DNA from 2 places in the Mesobacillus sp. AQ2 genome. Region 2 is predicted to be linked to the other one. Evidence: riboswitches for the same ligand, from Rfam matches in the RefSeq annotation. Region 2 holds a riboswitch; the other holds the start of a gene.
What was found. A riboswitch is a leader RNA that binds a small molecule or an ion and turns the genes downstream of it on or off. The one in region 2 is predicted to bind FMN.

Region 1 (9,650 bases), 820 kb from region 2:
AAGCGTTTTATTCAAGGGTCCACCTTCACCATCCAGATAGGAAAGGATGCTGAAAAAGGTAATGGGCAGCAAAATGAAAAATAATGCCATCAGCCTGATCACCGGGTATTTAACTTTCACTTTCGTTTTTTTCTGTTTTTGTCTATGGATCTCACTTCTTGGCGGCAGTGCATCCTTTTTCTCAACTTTACTATCAGACTTGCGTTCTACCCTTTTTCTCAGCCGCTCCGCCTGGTCCCTGATCGGTTTTTCCTTATTCACTTCCTGTACCCCCATTTGCTGCATGAGTTCTGAATTTTATGATCAAACCTAAGATGAAATCAATAACAAAATGCATGATAATGGTCACTGCCAGGTTGTGCGTGACCATATATATAAAGCCAATCAAGAAACTCAATAAGATAATATTAGTAAACAAAAACCAATTGAACAAATAACGGTAATGAACGACTGCAAAAATGATGCTCGAAATGATCAGACCTGTATTTGTCTGGATGACTCCCCGAAAGAGTATTTCCTCACTGGCAGCAACCACCGCTGCAATCAGCATGATCTGGGAGACGCTTCTATTCCTGAATATTCTTTCGTTCAGCCCACCATCGTCATAATACGATTTCGGCAGATATTTCATAAGGACGACGTCCAGCGCGACAACTGCCGCCCCTGCCCCTAAACCGTACGTCAAAATATTCTGATCATCCCAAACGAATAATTCCGTGAATTCTTTTATACTATCAAACACTATCATACCCAAAATGGACGAAATCGTTAATAGTAAAATTTGAGTAGCCGCAAGATGGAAAAGCAGTTCCTTTTCAGTAAGCCCCGCCACGGTTTCCTTATACCGATCTTTCATTCTATCCGCTCACTTATCAATAAAATTGAAGCCAAATCACGCTTCCAATCCATCACAGTTTCCTCATGTTCAATGGATGATTTGGTTTCTTTATAATGCTCCATATTTATACCACAGCAGCTGCAGCAATTCTCAGGCTTTCCTGCCAGTTGTTCATTGAATGTTTCCAGGATAAATGCTCTTTTGCATTCCTTTGTCTGGATCCATTCAAGCATGCTCCGGATCTTCTGCTTTTTCACAGACAAACGGTTATCAATCAATTGAATCATATTTTCCGAATCGGCTTTATAATTTACATTCCCAAGACTGGACAGGTATTCTTCGACAATCCTCCATTGTATCTCCGTGAATCCGCATATCATTGATAGCTCTTCGGCCCGATGGTCCAAATCATGGTAAGGTATTTGATGTTCAATTAAAAATCCGAACAATCGTTCCACCTGGTACTGATCTGGAAGTTCTGCTTCGGCGAGCTGGTACGCCAGCTGTTCATCTCCTGGAGAATACAGCAAAACGGCGATGGAATCCAAACCATCTCTTGCGGCTCTGCCGATTTCCTGAAGATACGATTCGATTTGCATTGGCATGTGAAAATGGATTACATACCGTACATTATCTTTATTGATGCCCATTCCAAAAGCGCTGGTGGCACAAACCACATCAAGCTGACCATTGATGAACTGCTGCTGGATCAGGACCCGGCTTTCCGAATCAAGTCCTCCGTGATAAGCCATGACATTCTTGCTGCCCTTCTCCCTCAAATGTGCGGCTGTTTGTTCAGCCACTTTCTTGCTTGAAAAGTAGATGATCCCAGGCCCTTTTAGGTATTTCACCAGCTCGGTTGTCCTTTCCAGCTTTTCCTGGAATGACGATGCTTGTTCGAGAGTGAGCGAAATAGATGGACGGTCCACCGAATAGACTATCTCATTCCATTCCTCAAGACAAAGCTTTTCAGCAATATCTCTGCGAACTTCCTTTGTGGCAGTGGCTGTTAATGCAAGCGTCAACGGTTGTCCAAGCTTCTTGCGGTATTCCCCAAGCTTAAGATAGTCAGGCCTGAAATCATAACCCCACTGTGAGATACAGTGGGCCTCATCCACAACAAAAAGGGACACAGACAGCTTCATCAGCCGATCCAATATTGAATCAATCCCCAGCATTTCAGGAGATATGAAAATATATTTGAATTTTTCGAGTTGCTCAAGTCCCTGGGCCTTTTGCCGCGGAGATAAGAAGGAATTTAAGGCAATCACTCTCTTTTCACCCATGGCCATCATTTGCTCAACCTGGTCCTGCATCAGCGACAGAAGTGGTGATACAACCAAAACTGGACCATCAAGCAGGTAACCTGGTAACTGATAGCAAAGTGACTTTCCTGTACCTGTCGGCAGCATCGATATAGTATGATTTTTCTCTAAGACAGCTTCAATTGTTTCACGCTGTCCCGGACGGAAATCAGTAAAATGAAAATATTTAGCCAGATAATGTTTCAGTTCCATTCGGCATCACCATATTTAGCGAGAACAAGCCTGATTTCAAAATAAGAGGCATCAGCCACGCGTTCTTTAATTTGTTTCAGTTTTTTTGCGGAATTTTGCTGTGCAGCCATCAATATTCTTTCCTTTTTATCAGATGGTACAAAGTGATCTATATCAAATTCCTTTATTGTAAGCACAATTTCTACAATATGATCCTCGATCGTGCTGTGCTTAAGGTTTCTGACAGCGGCTATTTCATCAAGGCTGTAGCCCCTTTTAAGAAATTTATACGTTTTGTCGGTTGAAAGCGTCAATGGCACCTCTCGTTCTGCCTTATTCAACAATCCACTCAAAAGCGGATATACGTATGGGTCACCGGTAATCTTGTCGAACATGGCATGCATACAATTCAGAAACTCATAATGATAATGAGCCGGTTCTATGCCAGTCCGTTCAGAAGCCTGCATGATCGTCAAGCCGATCTTCTTGAAACCGGTTAACCTTAACACGACCAATTCCGGTCTGGTCCCCTCATTCTCAAGTGCTGAAATAAGTTCTTCATACAGCCTTTCAGCCAGTAAATAGCGATCTTCATTTTGCTGTCTGATATATCTCTTCACCCAGCTAAGTGTTTCCGGTTTATTCCTGATGGGGATATAGGATCGTTCTTGATTGATCAGATTCGAACTCACCTGGATGAGCAGAGTCAATCTTTCCCAGAAGGACTCAGTTACCTGATGGTACTTCCAGCCATTTAAAAATTTCGGGAGAGTACATTGAGATAAACGCTGTTCAAGTACCTCTTCCCCTCCGGACGTTAATTTAACTTTCGATTCTGCTATCTCCTCTACCAAACCGCTGTGCTTCAGCCTTCCGACCATTTTTTCCAGTCCATCCCGGGTAACAGAAGAGTATGTAGAGAAATACGGGGTGATTTTATATAGATGAGCATCCTGGATAGTCTGTGATGAGCGTTTGCCCTGTAAAAGGTGAAACACAGAATAAATCGTCCTCTCACCATTGATTCTTTTCAATATCGACAAAATAACAGACTCCAAATAGGTTATCCTCATACTATCACCCTTGAAATTAATGCTTTGATGGCTTAAAACATTTTTCCATCCATTTGCCTGCCACATTTTTTGGGTATAATAAACAAAGCTGACGGAAAAAATTCCTGTCCTGCTATAGCAGAAAAATAATATACCATTATTTTAACATGAAAATGTCGAGCAGAATGTTTTATTTTCAGCGTAAAATCCATTCAACGCCTTATCTGATAAGCATTCTCAATACTTTTTTTTATTGAAATGTTGGCGATACAGTTTTACAATAGATATGAGGAATACGTTTTCACTGATATTGGTGAAAACAGCATATTATTGTTAAACACTTGGGAGGAATTATATCATGGCTAAGTACACAATTGTTGACAAAGAAACTTGTATTGCATGTGGAGCTTGCGGTGCAGCTGCTCCAGATATCTATGATTACGACGATGAAGGCATCGCATTCGTAACACTTGATGACAACGAAGGTATCGTTGAAATTCCAGACGTATTGATCGATGACATGATGGATGCATTTGAAGGATGCCCGACTGACTCAATCAAGGTTGCTGACGAGCCATTCGACGGAGACGCAACGAAGTTCGAATAAGACCATACATAAATTCCCGCTTCCTAAGCGGGAATTTTTTTATTGTGTCTGGGAAAAAACACCAAAAAAGCAACGGTGCAGGCCGTTGCTTTATATCGTCAATTATAAAATTAGGCACTCTTATAATTTTGCTGTCTTTCGATCCACGTTTTCATTCTCGTGAACATTAGCATGAACACAATAGACATCATCAGGCCTTTAACAAAGTTGAAAGGCAGGATACCCGCCACAATAAACTGTTTTGTTTCTGGACCAGACATTGCCGGCATATTCAGGAACAATGTATAAGCAGGCAGGAATACATAGTAATTAAGGACACTCATCAGAATGGCCATGCTGATCGTCCCTGCCACTAAGGCAAATGTCATTCCCTTTTTAGTTTTTACCCGCTGATACAGATAGTAAGTTGGCAGAATGAATAAAACTCCTGCAGCAAAGTTGGCAGCATGGCCTACTGGCACTCCAGTTTCACTGCCTGTCATGAAGTAATCAAGGATATTCTTTATAAGTTCTACTAAAATACCAGCTGCCGGACCGAAGATCAAAGCAGCGATCAATGCAGGAATATCACTGAAATCGACCATCAAGAATTTTGGAAACGGCGGCAGCGGAAAATTCAGCAGCATTAAAACATAAGATATACTGCTCAACATTCCAATTGAAACCATTGCTTTTACACTAAATTTTTTCATTTCCCTCTCTCCTTATAGAGATCCATCTCACATAAAGAAGAAAGGTTCAGCATTCACATACCCATAGACAAATAAAATCCCCCAAGTTTTATGCTTGAGGGAGAATTGACTAAGGCATGCTTAATAAACGTTCAAACCTGCATTTTTTGAACGTCTGCAGAACCTCCATCTTCTCCCATCCAGACTATACTGTCGGCTTTGGAATCGCACCAAATCCTGCCTCAAAAGGCTCGCGGGCTTAGAGAAGATACTCATTACCGCCGATCGGGAATTTCACCCTGCCCCGAAGATAGACCATATTTAATTAACATGTTTATTATACTGAAAAAAAGAATTTTTGTGAAGATGTTTGCTTGTGACGTTTTTATGTCCGCACCAAATCAATCCTATACTCCTTCCTGGCTGAATATGATTAGGAAAAGCCTGCAAAATTCGGAAAATCAACCTTAAATCCCAATAGTGACTTCTTTTTATGGGAGCGTTTACATTGAATTCAAGAACATTAAGAGGATTTGACAAAAGAATATTCGTCTTGTAAAATAATCAGAAAATTATTTTTATTTACATAAGGGAGTGGGCAAAAATGTTTCAAGTGTTAGCTGCTGATTCAATCAAAGAACAAGGCTTGCAGCCATTGCTGGAGTGGGAGCAGGCAGAAGTGTACACAGGGGGAATTGATTCCGGACTTGTCAGTTTGGAAAAAGTCGACGCGTTATTAGTAAGAAGTGCGACAAAGGTGACGGCCGAGCTGCTCGACTTCATGCCTTCACTGAAAATCATCGGACGTGCAGGTGTCGGTGTTGATAATATTGATATTGCCGCAGCGACGAAAAGAGGGATTGTCGTCGTCAACGCCCCAGACGGCAATACGATTTCCACTGCTGAACATACTTTTGCGATGATGTCTGCATTGATGAGGAATATCCCGCAGGCACACTCAACCGTAAAAAATGGGGAATGGAAAAGAAATCAGTTTATCGGGAATGAACTTCACAGCAAAACATTGGGAATCATCGGATTAGGAAGGATCGGATCCGAGCTTGCCAAAAGGGCAAGGGCTTTCGGCATGTCCGTTAAGGTGTACGATCCATTTTTAACGAAAGAACGAGCAGATGTCTTAGGAGTACAATTATCTACTTTCGACAACGTTCTTCAGGAAGCGGATATCATCTCCGTCCACACTCCTTTGACGAAAGAAACAAAAGGGCTTCTTAACGAAAGGACTTTGAGCCAGACGAAAAAAGGGGTCTATCTCCTCAATTGCGCCAGAGGCGGAATCATCGATGAGATGGCCCTCGCCCACTTTATCGAAAAAGGCCACGTAGCAGGTGCTGCCCTCGATGTTTTCGAAGTCGAACCCCCAGGGGAACACCCTTTACTTAAATTTGATTCCGTCATTGTCACCCCACACCTTGGCGCCTCAACGAAAGAAGCACAGTTGAATGTCGCTACTCAGGTTGCCAGGGAAATCAGGACTTTTTTTGAAAATAATCCTGTTGCCAACTCAATTAATCTGCCGGCCATGTCTAAAGAAATTTATGAAAAAATACAGCCTTTCCACCAGCTTGCAAAGGAAATGGGGAAAATCGTATCTGAATGCCATAACAAAGGCGTAAATGAATTGACAGCCACCTATTCAGGGACGGCTGCTGAACTTGAAACCTCCTTTTTGACAAAAGCACTACTTTCAGGTTTTTTCGAAAATCGAATTGATGTGAATGTGAATGAAGTGAATGCGATTCATATCGCGAAAGAGCGTGGAATCATGGTCGGGGAAAAAGTGACCGGAAACTCGTTCGGCTATGCAAACACCGTGACCATCACCGCAAGCGGAGACGGAGATGATTTTACAGTGAGAGGAACTTATATAGAAAACTACGGCCCAAGGATTGTCAGTCTCGATGGATTTAACATTGATTTCCATCCATCAGGCAACCTGCTATATATCCAGCATATGGACCGTCCTGGTGTAATCGGCCATGTAGGAAGGATACTTGGCGACCATGATGTGAACATCGCAACCATGCAGGTTGGCAGAAAGGAAGCTGGCGGAGAAGCGATAATGGTCCTATCCTTTGACAAGCCGCTTTCGAATGATATGATCGCCAAGCTCGGGTCACTGCAAGATATCGTAACAATCAATAGCATCATTCTCTAAATACACGAAGCAGGCCTCGAATCTGAATTGGAGGCCTGTTTTTTATTCGTCTGTCAATCAGGCTTAACCCAGCGGAAAAGCTTTTCGTTCTCCTTTTGAAAAAGTCATGATCTCTTTGTAGCCAGCCTCTTTCGCAAGCTCAAGAGCCTGATCAAAATCCGCGCCAACATGTTCAGGGACATGGGCATCCGATGATAATACGATCGGAATTTTTTTATCAAGGCACATTTGCAATAGCCTTTTATCTGGATACAATGTTTGAGTAGGTTTCCGTAATCCAGCAGTACTTATTTCGACGCAAGTCTTTGATTGCGCCAGTGCTGTTGTCGCCCTGTCATACTGTTCCAATAGAAAACTTTCATCTTCGGGGACATAGTTAAAGATTTTCACAAGATCAATATGTCCAATAATATCAAACAAGTCAGACTGCGCAAGGGTCACGACCTGGTCGAAGTAGTTTCGGTATACTTCCTTTACGTCCCTTTTATCCCATTCTTTTCGATATTCAGCCAGGTCAATCCCAAAATCGCCGATCCAATGAATCGATCCGATTACATAATCAAAATCGTAGCTTTTGATGAATCGTTCCATTTCTTCATGTTTGCCTGGGGTGTAATCCATCTCAATGGACATCTTCACGTCAATTTCATTTCTCCAGGCTTCTTCAAATAGATCGACATAATCAGCCATATCATAAAATCTTCGTTCATCCACCCAGCTATTTCGCAAAATGTCCGCTGTTTGATAAAAGTGATATGCATGTTCTGAAATCCCGAAATGCTGAATTCCTTTCGAGCTCGCTGTATCCGTAAACTGCTTCAAATAATCGAGTGTCAATGTGCCTCTTTCCAGATGATTATGATAATCCGTCAGCATCGTCCCCATCCCCTTTGCGACTCTTTTCCCCATTATACTTTCAAGTGATGATAGGAACAAGAAATTGCTTATCGGGTATCCAATATTTGCTGCGGCTTGATTGTGTCCGTAGTCAAGTTGTTCAATGCTTTCAACTGGCTGACAGTTGTATTTGTCTTCCTGGCAATCGAAATCAAAGTGTCCCCGGAAACTACGACGTACTTATTGTCAGCAGGTTGCCCGATGACCAAAACTGTACCACGGGATATCTGATCTCCATCAAGCTGATTACTATGCTTGATTGACTCTACAGATGTATGATACATTTTTGCGATCGACCAAAGAGTCTCTCCAGCTTTGACTGTATGCTTTATGTCAGGTTGCTGCGGAATGGCTTCCCCCGACTTCTGTTGATCCTTTTCCTTAGATTCAGCTTTCAGACTGCCATGCTGATCATTAATCGCAATATCATCAGCTAACCGCAGTCTGGCGACTGTTTCCATTGTCACTTCTTCCACCTTTGCCAATGCGTCAACTGGCTCTCCTACAGCAGTGTCTCCCAGCGCCAAAACGGGGTCCACAGCATTTTCTTTTTCATATGTCCATTTTTCCTTATGGATTTCAAAGTGAAGATGGACACCTGAGGAATCTCCCGTATTGCCCATAAGGCCGATGATATCTCCCTGCTTGACAGCCTGTCCTTCCTCAACATTCCTTTTATTCAGATGCGCATAAACAGTTTCCAGGTTGTTATCGTGCTTAATGAATACAACATGACCGTATGAACCTGAATAATATGATTTTGTAACGATCCCTTGATCAACACTATGTATAGGTGTTTTGAGCTCACCTGCGATATCTATTCCTTTATGATGGCCATGGCGTGTTCCGTAAAGGTCTGTAATGACCCCTTCTGCCGGCCATACCCAGTCTGAAGTCAGTTCCGGTATATCGAGCATTTCTGCCTGAGAGTGCTTTCCGCCAAGAAACAGCAAGCTGATACAGAGTGCCATTAACCCGGCAATGAGCAATCGCTTTATATAATCCTGCATTTTCTTCCTCCTTAACTTTTTACTCCCTTTCCATCCCTATGACAGCCTGTACGAAAATAGAACTGCGGTATGGAAAAGCAGCAGCTAAAAAGCACATTCGTTATAATTGGTGGTTAGCTGCTTTTTTATGCAAAAGAAGGAAAATTAGTTGCATTCACTACAACGCAAAAAAGGAAGACCTGAACGGCCTTCCTTTTTCAAAAAAATATTCAGCTGCTTTTTCAAAGACAGCAGCTCATTTATTCACTTTCGATATTCTTTTTGTTTGGAGCAAGTGGCAGCGGTAATACTTCTTTCAAATTGAAAGGCCCCAGCTGGTCAATGTTTGCATTAGTAAACCTTACACCTTTATAATCAAACTCGCTCGCTGTCATCAGGATTGCCTCGAGATTCGGCATGAAATCTTCCTGCAGCTTCGTTTCATCCGTCAAGGTAATCTCGAGCACTTTATCATTAGATTCAGTTTTTGCAAGCTTGAAATTTTCCGGAAGTGAAGGTGCAAGATGCCCGATTTCATCTCCCTTCCACATCTGCGCAAATGCTTCTGTAATTGTCTTATGCTGTTCTTTTGTCGGTACAAGGTATGGATTTGGCATCCCTTCCACCGACAAGAACAAGTATGCTCTTCTTTTTGTTGTTTCTGCATTAAGTGGAAGTTCTTCCATTTGACCATAGTTCCCTAAGTCAATCCCCGGGTTACCCTCTGTTGTTAACATCATTCTCTCGATGCCTTCTCGAGAAAAATTTTGTGTCATTGCTTCAACGAAAATTACGTTTGGTGTACTTCCATTTCTAAAAGGGTGATCTTCTTTAACATCTATGCTCAATGTTTTTGTCGCTTCCTCATAGCTCCAGGAAGCATCCATTGGGTAATAATCAGTAAGCCCCCATTCCACTTCC
Region 2 (9,650 bases):
TGGCCGCCATGAATAATTTTACATCCTTCAATAAATGCTGATCCCAGCAGGCACTAAGCAACAGAAGGGTGACAATAGCAAGAATGCCTGTTTTAAGAATTCGGGTCATTGGCCTTACCTCCATGCTCGGATTTTTTGAACAGGAATGAAACGGTGAGTAAAAAGGCAGGGAAAAGGATGAAAATAAAACCGGCCTTCGGGATATTGCTACTCATGATATCTAAATATTTGATGTCAATTTCAGGTAAAAAAGAAAAGCCATAAATGATAAGCGCCATACAATACACAAGTTTCCGTCGATCCCTTTTATAAAAAATTTTAGCGGCTGAGTCAGCGGCCAGAAACAGGTAACTGCAGAAAGAAGTGAATACAAGGAATATCCAGATTGACAGAAATAGTAAATCCGTTCGTTCAATGAGTTTGAACGTATAAGATTTTAAGATATACAAAAGCGGTTCTGGCAATATTTTTATTTCAGCCGGGCTGAAGTAAATGAAACTGATGATAACCACATAGGCATAAAGTATGGTACTGAACAGGTTAGCAAAAGATACTGCCTTGAATTTTTGAAGTGTCGTTCCTGATACCATTGGAAAAGTGAGAAGGATGATTTCAAACCCCAGCATGGAAAGGATCGCGTCTTTACTGCCAATGACAATATCTTTGATGCCAGCCTGTCCTATCGGTAACATATAATAAATGTTCGCATCCTTCAACGTGTAGGAAACAAGCAGCAAGAGCAAAAGGATAAGCGGTGTGACCAATGTGTAAAAACGGGCCAGGACTTTCAATCCGCCAACACTTAAATAGATTCCGGACAGCAAAAGCAAACCGCCGATTACCCAATTTGGAGTATAGGGAAGGATCCAGCGATCGATAATTCTGACATAGAGCACAAGAATCAGACTCCCGACACTGATGAAATATAGCATATAGAAAAGAGAAATTAGTTTACCAATCTTCCTGCCTAACACAAACGCTGAAATATCAAGGATGTTTTTAGACTTGAATTTTTTAAAAAGCATGAAATACATTAATAAGACCCCTTGAAGCAAAAGGCCGGCCAGAAGTATCGAAATCCATCCATCTGACTGCGCAGATTTATGCATTTCATATGGGAGAGACAGGGCACCTACACCCAACTGTGTCTGGATGATCAAAAAGAAAAATTGCTGATGGGTAATCGTATCTTTATCTCGGTTCATTTGTTTTCCATCCTCTAGAGTCCCGCTGTCTCTTGGTGTTTACCGCATGTGAATTGCGCGGACGCTCATCCATTTTCCAAAGAGGCATTCTCAAAAATGTGTCCTTAAGATCCTTGACCTGCAATGGAGCCAATGGCGAAAAATATGGCACTCCGAAAGATTCGAGCTTGCACAGTTTAATGAAGACGAATATCAGGCCAAAAGTCAGTCCCACGAAACCTAATATTGAAGCCGCAACCATTAGGGGAAACCTGATCAGCCGGACGGTCGTACTCATTTCATTGGAAGGGACGACAAACGCAGATATCGCAGTGACAGCGACGATGACAATCATGATATTAGAAATCAATCCTGCGCTTACAACGGCATCACCAATGACAAGACCTCCAACAATTCCGATGGTTTGTCCAATCGGTCTCGGAAGCCTGATCCCAGCTTCCCTGATCAATTCAATCGTTATCTCCATGAAGAAAGCCTCCAAAAGCGGAGGATATGGGATTCCTTCTACAGATCCCTTTAATGGGAGAATTAACTCATGAGGGATGACTTCAAGGTGAAAAGCAATAATCGCAATGTAAAAGGCCGGCAATGTGATGGCGATAAGAAAGCTGACATACCTGAGCAATCGGATGAATGACGAAGGAATCCACCGGCTGTTATAATCATCCGAAGACTGATAGAATGCAAAAAAAGTAATTGGCAATATCAAGGCTGTCGGACTGCCATCACCAATGATGGTGATCCTGCCTTCCATCAGATTCGCGATCACCCTGTCCGGCCTCTCGGTGTTGATGAGCTGTGGAAACAAAGAGAATGGATCATCCTCAATGAACTCCTCTATATAGCCTGGACTTAAAACCATGTCAGTCGAAATATAGGAAAGCCTTCTTTCAACTTCATCAACGATTTTCTGGTCAGCAATCCCTTTCATAAAAATGACAGCTACTTTGGTTTTTGTCTTATCGCCTAACTCATGGTAGTTAACCGTGAATTCTGGATTTTTAATTCTAAGCCTTAGCTGGCTGATATTTGTTTCAAGTTTTTCAACGAAGCCATCATGTGCGCCGCGAACCACTGCTTCATTTATCGGTTCCTGTATGGCACGTTGGATATCCTTAGGGAATGTGAATAACCAGGCTTCGTCCCGTTCGCATATGAACAAAACATATCCACCGCTGAGGATGCCGCTGATCATTTCCTCTTGTGTATTCACCGGTGCACCATTTAACGACTTAAGCTCAGCGGGTGTAATCTTCGAATCTTCCATCAATAAAGGAATCAATAATAGTTCCTTGAATTTGTCGGGCGACACCATGGTTTCAAGGAAACAAAAACGCAATGTGCAATTTCCTCTTTTAAATTCAGACTCTTTAAAGTCTGCAGTCTGCTGAAAGATTGCTTTAAGTTTTTCATATCCACTGCAATGAACTTCTTTTTTCTCGCTAATGGATGCAGGAAGCCGGAACTTTTTCATCATCACACCACTTTTTTGCTTAATAGAAACTTTATTAATATATTCGTTAAAAATAGTTATCCCTTTTAAAACGTTTTATATGTAAAAGTTGATTGTGAATTTGCGATTATTTACTGTGTAGGGGTATGATAAAATATAATTAAAGATGTAAAAGGGGGTTTTTAGATGGACATTTTAGAGCCCGAAGTACACCCGGCTGAATGTGGTGACAGCTGCTGCTCTTCAGAGCGCAAAAGCCACCATTCTGAAAAAACGAAAAAGAATCTCGTCACGAGATTGAATCGGATAGAAGGACAAATACGCGGCATAAAAGGACTTATTGAAAGAGATACGTATTGTGATGACGTGATCACACAAATTTCTGCGACTCAGGCGGCATTGAACAGCGTGGCTAAGCTGCTGCTTGAAGGCCATATGAAATCATGTATCGTTGAACGGATTCAGGAAGGTGATAACGAAGTGATCGATGAACTGTTGACGACGATTGAGAAACTGATGAAAAAATAAAAGGTCATTTTGTTTTCTATTTATGAACATGTTCTGTATAATGTCACTAACTTAATATATTCCTTCGGGGTCGGGTGAAATTCCCAACCGGCGGTGATGAAGCATGTGCTTCTTAGTCCGTGACCCGGTTAACATTTGTTAAGCGGTGGATCTGGTGAAACTCCAGGGCCGACAGTTAAAGTCTGGATGGGAGAAGGAAAAAACGAGGATTAGAAACAAGGGAGCAGTATACCCTTTTTTTACCCTCTAGTTTGACATTGTCTTTTTTAGGACCCCGAAGCGCTTATGTTTCGGGGTCTTTTTATATTTTTTAAAAGAGGGAGGGATGAAAGTGAAGAATCAGGACTATATGGCCCTTGCCATCAATCTTGCAAAAGCAGCGGAAGGTCAGACCTCCCCGAACCCTCAGGTTGGCGCTGTGGTTGTAAAAGAAGGGCAGGTTGTTGGCATGGGCGCGCATTTGAAGGCAGGTGAGCCGCATGCCGAGGTCCATGCCATCCGGATGGCAGGAGAGAAAGCGGATGGGGCGAGTCTTTACGTGACACTTGAGCCGTGCAGCCATTTCGGGAAGACTCCGCCATGTTCGAATCTTGTCATAGAGTCGGGCATCAAAAAGGTGTTTGTGGCTTCGGTTGACCCTAACCCGCTCGTTGGCGGAGCAGGAATCAAAAAGATGCGTGAGTCGGGAATTGAGGTAGAGGTTGGATTATTGGAGGAAGAAGCTATTGCTCTTAATAAGGTGTTTTTTCATTACATAAGCACAGGGCTTCCATATGTAACCTTGAAGTCAGCCACAAGCCTTGATGGCAAAGTCGCAACAGTGACCGGGGAGAGTAAATGGATCACCGGGGAGGAAGCGCGTAAGGATGTCCATCACTTCCGCCATACACAGGATGCCATTCTGGTTGGTGTCAACACCGTCATAACAGATAACCCAAGCCTTACGACCAGACTTGAATCTGGCGGGAAAAATCCCATCCGGGTGATTCTGGATTCCACCCTCAGGACCCCTTTCGATTCAGGGGTGATCCATGATCAAGCAGCTAAGACAATCATCGTGACAGGAGCGGGTGCTGAGCCTGAAAGGGCAAAACAATTTGAAGAACAAGGCATCGAAATCATCAAGCTTGAGACTGAGAAAGTCGGAATTAAAGAAATGCTGGAAAAACTGGGGGAGCGCGGCATTACTTCACTGTATGTTGAAGGCGGTGCCGAAGTCCACGGCAGTTTTTTAAGGGAGAAGGCTTTTCAGCGGGTGATTACCTATATTGCACCAAAGCTGATCGGCGGCAGAAATGCCCCGTCAGCATACGGAGGCGAAGGCATTGCCCGTCTGGAGGAAACAGTTCCCTTGAAGGTCATTGATGTAAAGCAAATCGGCCAGGATATCCGGATCATTGCTGAGCCGGTCTAGAGGGAGGTTAATATGTTTACAGGGATTATTGAGGAAATCGGGACCGTTGCAAATATCCAGCACAGCGGGGAATCTTTTGTGCTGACAATTGACGCGAAAAAAGTCCTGACAGATGTCCATCTTGGTGACAGTATTGCTGTCAACGGAGTATGCCTCACTGTCACGTCTTTTACAGAAAACAGATTTTCGGTAGATGTGATGCCGGAGACGGTAAAAGCCTCGAGCCTTAAAACCGTCAGGAGAGGCTCAAAGGTGAACCTGGAAAGAGCGATGGCAGCCGGAGGCCGGTTCGGCGGGCATTTTGTTGCCGGCCATGTGGATGGAGTCGGGGTCATCAAAGGGAAAACCCAAGTTGAAAACGCAGTGTATTATGAAATCCAGCTTGATCCCGAATTGCTGAAATACGTAATCATGAAAGGCTCCGTCGCAGTTGATGGTACAAGCCTGACTGTTTTCGGGATATCGGAAGACAGCCTGACATTGTCGCTGATACCGCTGACACTTTCTGACACAGTGCTTGGCTTCAAGGATAAAGGCGATATCGTCAATATAGAATGTGACATGATCGGCAAATATGTAGGTCACTTCTTGAGTAACCAGGTTCCAGCAGCTTCAAAAAGAGGAAGTAATATTACAGCCCAATTCTTAGAGGATAACGGGTTTATGTGAGGGTGATGAAAATGTTTGATCCGATTGAAGAGGCTATATATGAACTCATGCAAGGCAAAGTAGTCATCGTTTGTGATGATGAGGACAGGGAGAATGAAGGGGATTTTATCGCGCTGGCTGAGAAGGCAACGCCGGATGTCATCAACTTCATGGCGACGCATGGCCGGGGTTTGATCTGTGTTCCAATTGAAACAGAACTGGCACAAAGCCTTGACCTGATACCGATGGTTTCTCGCAACACTGATCCGCATGGTACTGCCTTTACCGTTAGTATCGACCATAAGTTCTCTACAACAGGGATTTCTGCGTTTGAGCGCTCGGCAACAGTACTCAGCATGCTTGATCCAGAGTCTAAGGCTGCCGATTTTAAACGTCCGGGCCACGTCTTTCCGCTTGTCGCCAAAAAAGGCGGCGTGTTAAGACGGGCTGGCCATACGGAGGCAGCGGTTGATCTGGCAAAAATGTGCGGCGCCAAGCCGGCTGGCGTTATTTGTGAAATCATGAATGAAGACGGCACCATGGCACGAGTGCCGCAGCTTCGCAAGATTGCTGACCAGTTCGATTTAAAAATGATCACCATCAAGGATCTTATTCAATACCGCAACCGTAAGGACAATCTGATTCAAAGAGAGGTTGAAATCAATCTCCCGACTGAATTCGGGATGTTCAAGGCTGTCGGTTATTCGAACGTCGTGGATGACAAGGAACATATTGCCCTTGTGAAAGGTGACATTGACCCGGATGAGCCGGTATTGGTCAGGGTCCACTCTGAGTGCCTGACCGGAGATGTATTCGGTTCGTACCGCTGTGACTGCGGGCCGCAGCTGCATGCCGCATTAACACAGATAAACGAAGAGGGGCGCGGCGTCCTTTTGTATTTGCGCCAGGAAGGCAGGGGCATTGGCCTGATGAATAAGCTGCGGGCCTATAAGCTGCAGGAAGAGGGCTACGATACTGTAGAGGCCAATGAAAAACTCGGCTTCGGTGCTGACCTTCGCGAATACGGGATCGGAGCACAGATTTTAAAAGACCTTGGCATCAAGCAAATGAAACTGCTCACGAACAATCCGCGGAAAATAAGAGGACTTAAGGGTTATGGCCTTGAAGTCGTCGACCGGGTGCCTATCCAGATGCCAGCAAGGGAAGAAAACGAAAACTACTTAAAAACAAAATATAGTAAATTAGGTCATTTACTAAAATTTTAAATCGGAAAAAAACTAAATAACATCTATAAATGGAGGAATAGTCATGAATAGAACTTTTGAAGGTAATTTAGTAGGAACGGGTCTTAAAATCGGAATCGTTGTTGGCCGATTCAACGAGTTCATTACAAGCAAGCTTTTGGGCGGTGCACAGGATGCACTGAAGAGACATGGTGTGGACGAAAGCAATGTCGATGTTGCCTGGGTTCCTGGTGCATTCGAAATTCCATTGGTAGCGCAAAAAATGGCAAAGAGCAATAAATATGATGCAGTCATCACTTTAGGAACCGTCATCCGGGGCTCCACTCCGCATTTTGACTATGTTTGCAATGAAGCTGCCAAAGGGGTATCAGCCGCGGCGATGAACTCAGGAGTCCCTGTCATCTTCGGTGTCCTGACGACCGATACAATCGAGCAGGCAATTGAACGCGCCGGAACGAAAGCAGGCAATAAAGGCTGGGACGCAGCGGCTTCGGCAATCGAAATGGCAAATTTGATGAAAAATATTGAAATGTAATCTTTTAAAGAAGCTGCAGGCTACCATGTCTGCAGCTTTTTTATGTGGCCACGACTAGCAAAGTCTTCCCAAACTTTTAAAATCCTCGCCTTAGTTTGTTAATAATTTGTTCATAATTTCTGGTTATGATGAAAACAAGTTAACAAACGAGGAGGAAATACCATGAAAGAGTTTGAGCAGCAATCCCGTTATGATGAATCGGAACCAGTCAACGAGCAGGAATCCCGGTACCATGAACCGGAACCGGTCAAGGAGCAGCAATCCAAGTATCATGAATCGGTAGCGGTCAAGGAGCAGGGATCCCGCTACCATGAATCGAAATCGGTCAACGAGCAGGAGTCCCGGTACCATGAACCCAAACCGGCCAATGATCAGCAACCCCGGTACCCTGTATCGGAACCGGTCAAAAAGTCCAATAAGTTCAAAAGCATTTTATCAACTGTCATGGCTGGAGTGGTCGGTTCGGCTATAACGCTTGCGGCTGTTAATTTTACCGAAACAGATGCTGGGCAAAAGGAGCAGGCCCAGACGGAAACAGCAGCAGAAAGCAGTTCAAATATTGTGACGACCCCTACATCTGCAAAAAGCTCAGGATCGATTGCCGATATCATTGAGGATTCCTCTAAATCGATTGTCGGTATCACCAATATTCAGCAGCAAAGCAATCCTTTTTCCCGCAGCCAGGGCAATGTTGAAACCGGTTCTGGTTCTGGGGTGATTTTCAAGAAAGAAGGGAATAATGCCTTTATCGTTACGAATAACCATGTCATTGAGGGTGCATCCAAGGTGGAGGTTTCCCTGTATAATGGCGAGAAGGTTGATGCGCAAGTGGTCGGAGCAGACGCGTTAACTGATTTGGCGGTTATTAAAATCGAGGCAGCCAAGGCGGCGGATGTCATCGAATTCGGTGATTCTTCAGCCTTAAGACCTGGCGACCAGGTACTGGCCATCGGAAACCCGCTCGGCCTGGACTTATCACGGACTGTCACTCAAGGAATCGTCAGTGCGGTTGACCGGTCCATCTCAGTGCCGACTTCTGCCGGGGAATGGGAAATGAATGTCATCCAGACCGACGCAGCAATTAACCCGGGGAACAGCGGCGGCGCATTGATCAATACAGATGGAAAAGTAATTGGAATCAATAGTTTAAAAATCTCGCAAAATGGAGTGGAAGGCCTTGGCTTTGCGATTCCGAGCCAGGAGGCACTGCCAATCGTCAACCAGCTGATTGAAACAGGAAAAGTTGAACGCCCTTATTTAGGTGTAAGTCTTGCTGATTTGGAGCAGATCCCTGAAATGTATCTCAAAAATCTGCCAGACAATGTGGACTCCGGTACGATGGTTACCAGCGTCGATCCAAATTCCGCAGCAGCCAAAGCAGGCCTTCAGGAACAAGATATCATCGTCGGCATCAATGATGCACAAGTGAAAAGTGCGAGTGACCTAAGGAGATATATGTATACCAAGCTTAAAAAGGGTGACAGTGCACAGGTGAAAATTTACCGTGACGGCAAACAGCAAACTTTGAAAGTTGTGTTGTCTGCTTCAAGTGTTGAATAATGGAGGGAAATAATGATTGCTTATATGAAAAAGAATAAATTGATGCTGACTTTTGCCGTAATTACCTTAGCACTTCTCTTGATTTTTGCGACAGCTTTTTCAAAAACAGAGACAGCAGCGAGCGTCAACGGTGAAAAAATCACAAAGGATGAATTGAACACAAAATTAACTGAGATGTATGGCGCCGATACTTTGGATTCACTGATCACCAATAAAGTGATTGAAATGGAAGCTGATAAGCAAAAGGTAAAAGTAACGGGAAATGAAATAGATGAAGAGCTGACAAAACTCCAAGACTCTTATGGCGGTGAAGAAGCTTTTGCAGCGGCACTTGAACAGAACAAAGTGTCAATCGACAGGATCAGGGAGGACATTCAAATGTATCTCCTTGCTGAAAAAATGATTAAACCTTCTATCAAAGTGACGGAAGAAGAAATGAAAACATACTTCGAGGAAAATAAAGAAAGTTTTGATCAAAAAGAACAAGTAAAAGCAAGCCATATCTTAGTCGAAGATGAGGCAACGGCAAAGAAAGTCAAGAAAGAGCTGGACAGTGGCAAAGACTTTGCTGAATTAGCCAAAGAATATTCCACGGATGCAAGCAATGCAGCTAAAGGAGGAGACCTCGGCTATTTCGGAAAGGGAGAGATGGCGAAAGAATTCGAGGAAGCAGCCTTCGGAATGAAAGTGGGGGAAGTCAGTGCCCCGATAAAAACAGACTTTGGCTACCATATCATTAAAGTTGCCGATAAAAAAGCGGCAAAGACGGCGGTATTCGAGGATCATAAGAAAGAAATCAAGGAATCTTTATTCGACCAAAAAATCCAGACTGAATATCCAAACTGGCTTGAAAAGAAAAAGGCAGATTACAAAATTAAAAGAAATCTATAGTTTTGAAGGAACCTCTGCAGCTTTGCAGGGGTTTTTGTATTTTATTCTTGCAGAAGGAGTTTCTTATACGATAAAATGTTTACTTAAGGAAACTTTTTAGGGTAAATGCATATATTGTTAGGGTAAAGGGATTCTTGCATCTTGAAAGTTTACCAAAGGAAACATTTTAGTGTAAGACTATTTTTCGAACTGTTGAATGGATTCATTCAGG

Region 1: linked by a shared signal. The riboswitch ahead of QNH36_RS15875 (ECF transporter S component) and the one ahead of ribD (bifunctional diaminohydroxyphosphoribosylaminopyrimidine deaminase/5-amino-6-(5-phosphoribosylamino)uracil reductase RibD) in region 2 are both predicted to bind FMN.

Annotation. Positions count from the first base shown of each region.
Region 1 covers NZ_CP126080.1:3,141,725-3,151,374, forward strand. Annotated here, with positions in the region: gene QNH36_RS15850 (LysM peptidoglycan-binding domain-containing protein) at 1-261, opposite strand, end outside; gene QNH36_RS15855 (CPBP family intramembrane glutamic endopeptidase) at 254-856, opposite strand; gene QNH36_RS15860 (RecQ family ATP-dependent DNA helicase) at 853-2,355, opposite strand; gene QNH36_RS15865 (YpbB family protein) at 2,346-3,377, opposite strand; gene QNH36_RS15870 (ferredoxin) at 3,745-3,993, shown strand; gene QNH36_RS15875 (ECF transporter S component) at 4,104-4,685, opposite strand; FMN riboswitch at 4,849-4,980, opposite strand; gene serA (phosphoglycerate dehydrogenase) at 5,269-6,843, shown strand; gene QNH36_RS15885 (histidinol-phosphatase) at 6,907-7,719, opposite strand; gene QNH36_RS15890 (peptidoglycan DD-metalloendopeptidase family protein) at 7,788-8,750, opposite strand; gene QNH36_RS15895 (GerMN domain-containing protein) at 8,990-9,650, opposite strand, start outside.
Region 2 covers NZ_CP126080.1:3,964,748-3,974,397, reverse strand. Annotated here, with positions in the region: gene QNH36_RS19995 (Ger(x)C family spore germination protein) at 1-109, opposite strand, end outside; gene QNH36_RS19990 (GerAB/ArcD/ProY family transporter) at 93-1,205, opposite strand; gene QNH36_RS19985 (spore germination protein) at 1,192-2,682, opposite strand; gene QNH36_RS19980 (metal-sensitive transcriptional regulator) at 2,845-3,186, shown strand; FMN riboswitch at 3,243-3,388, shown strand; gene ribD (bifunctional diaminohydroxyphosphoribosylaminopyrimidine deaminase/5-amino-6-(5-phosphoribosylamino)uracil reductase RibD) at 3,518-4,600, shown strand; gene ribE (riboflavin synthase) at 4,613-5,269, shown strand; gene QNH36_RS19965 (bifunctional 3,4-dihydroxy-2-butanone-4-phosphate synthase/GTP cyclohydrolase II) at 5,281-6,474, shown strand; gene ribH (6,7-dimethyl-8-ribityllumazine synthase) at 6,518-6,988, shown strand; gene QNH36_RS19955 (S1C family serine protease) at 7,151-8,548, shown strand; gene QNH36_RS19950 (peptidylprolyl isomerase) at 8,561-9,439, shown strand.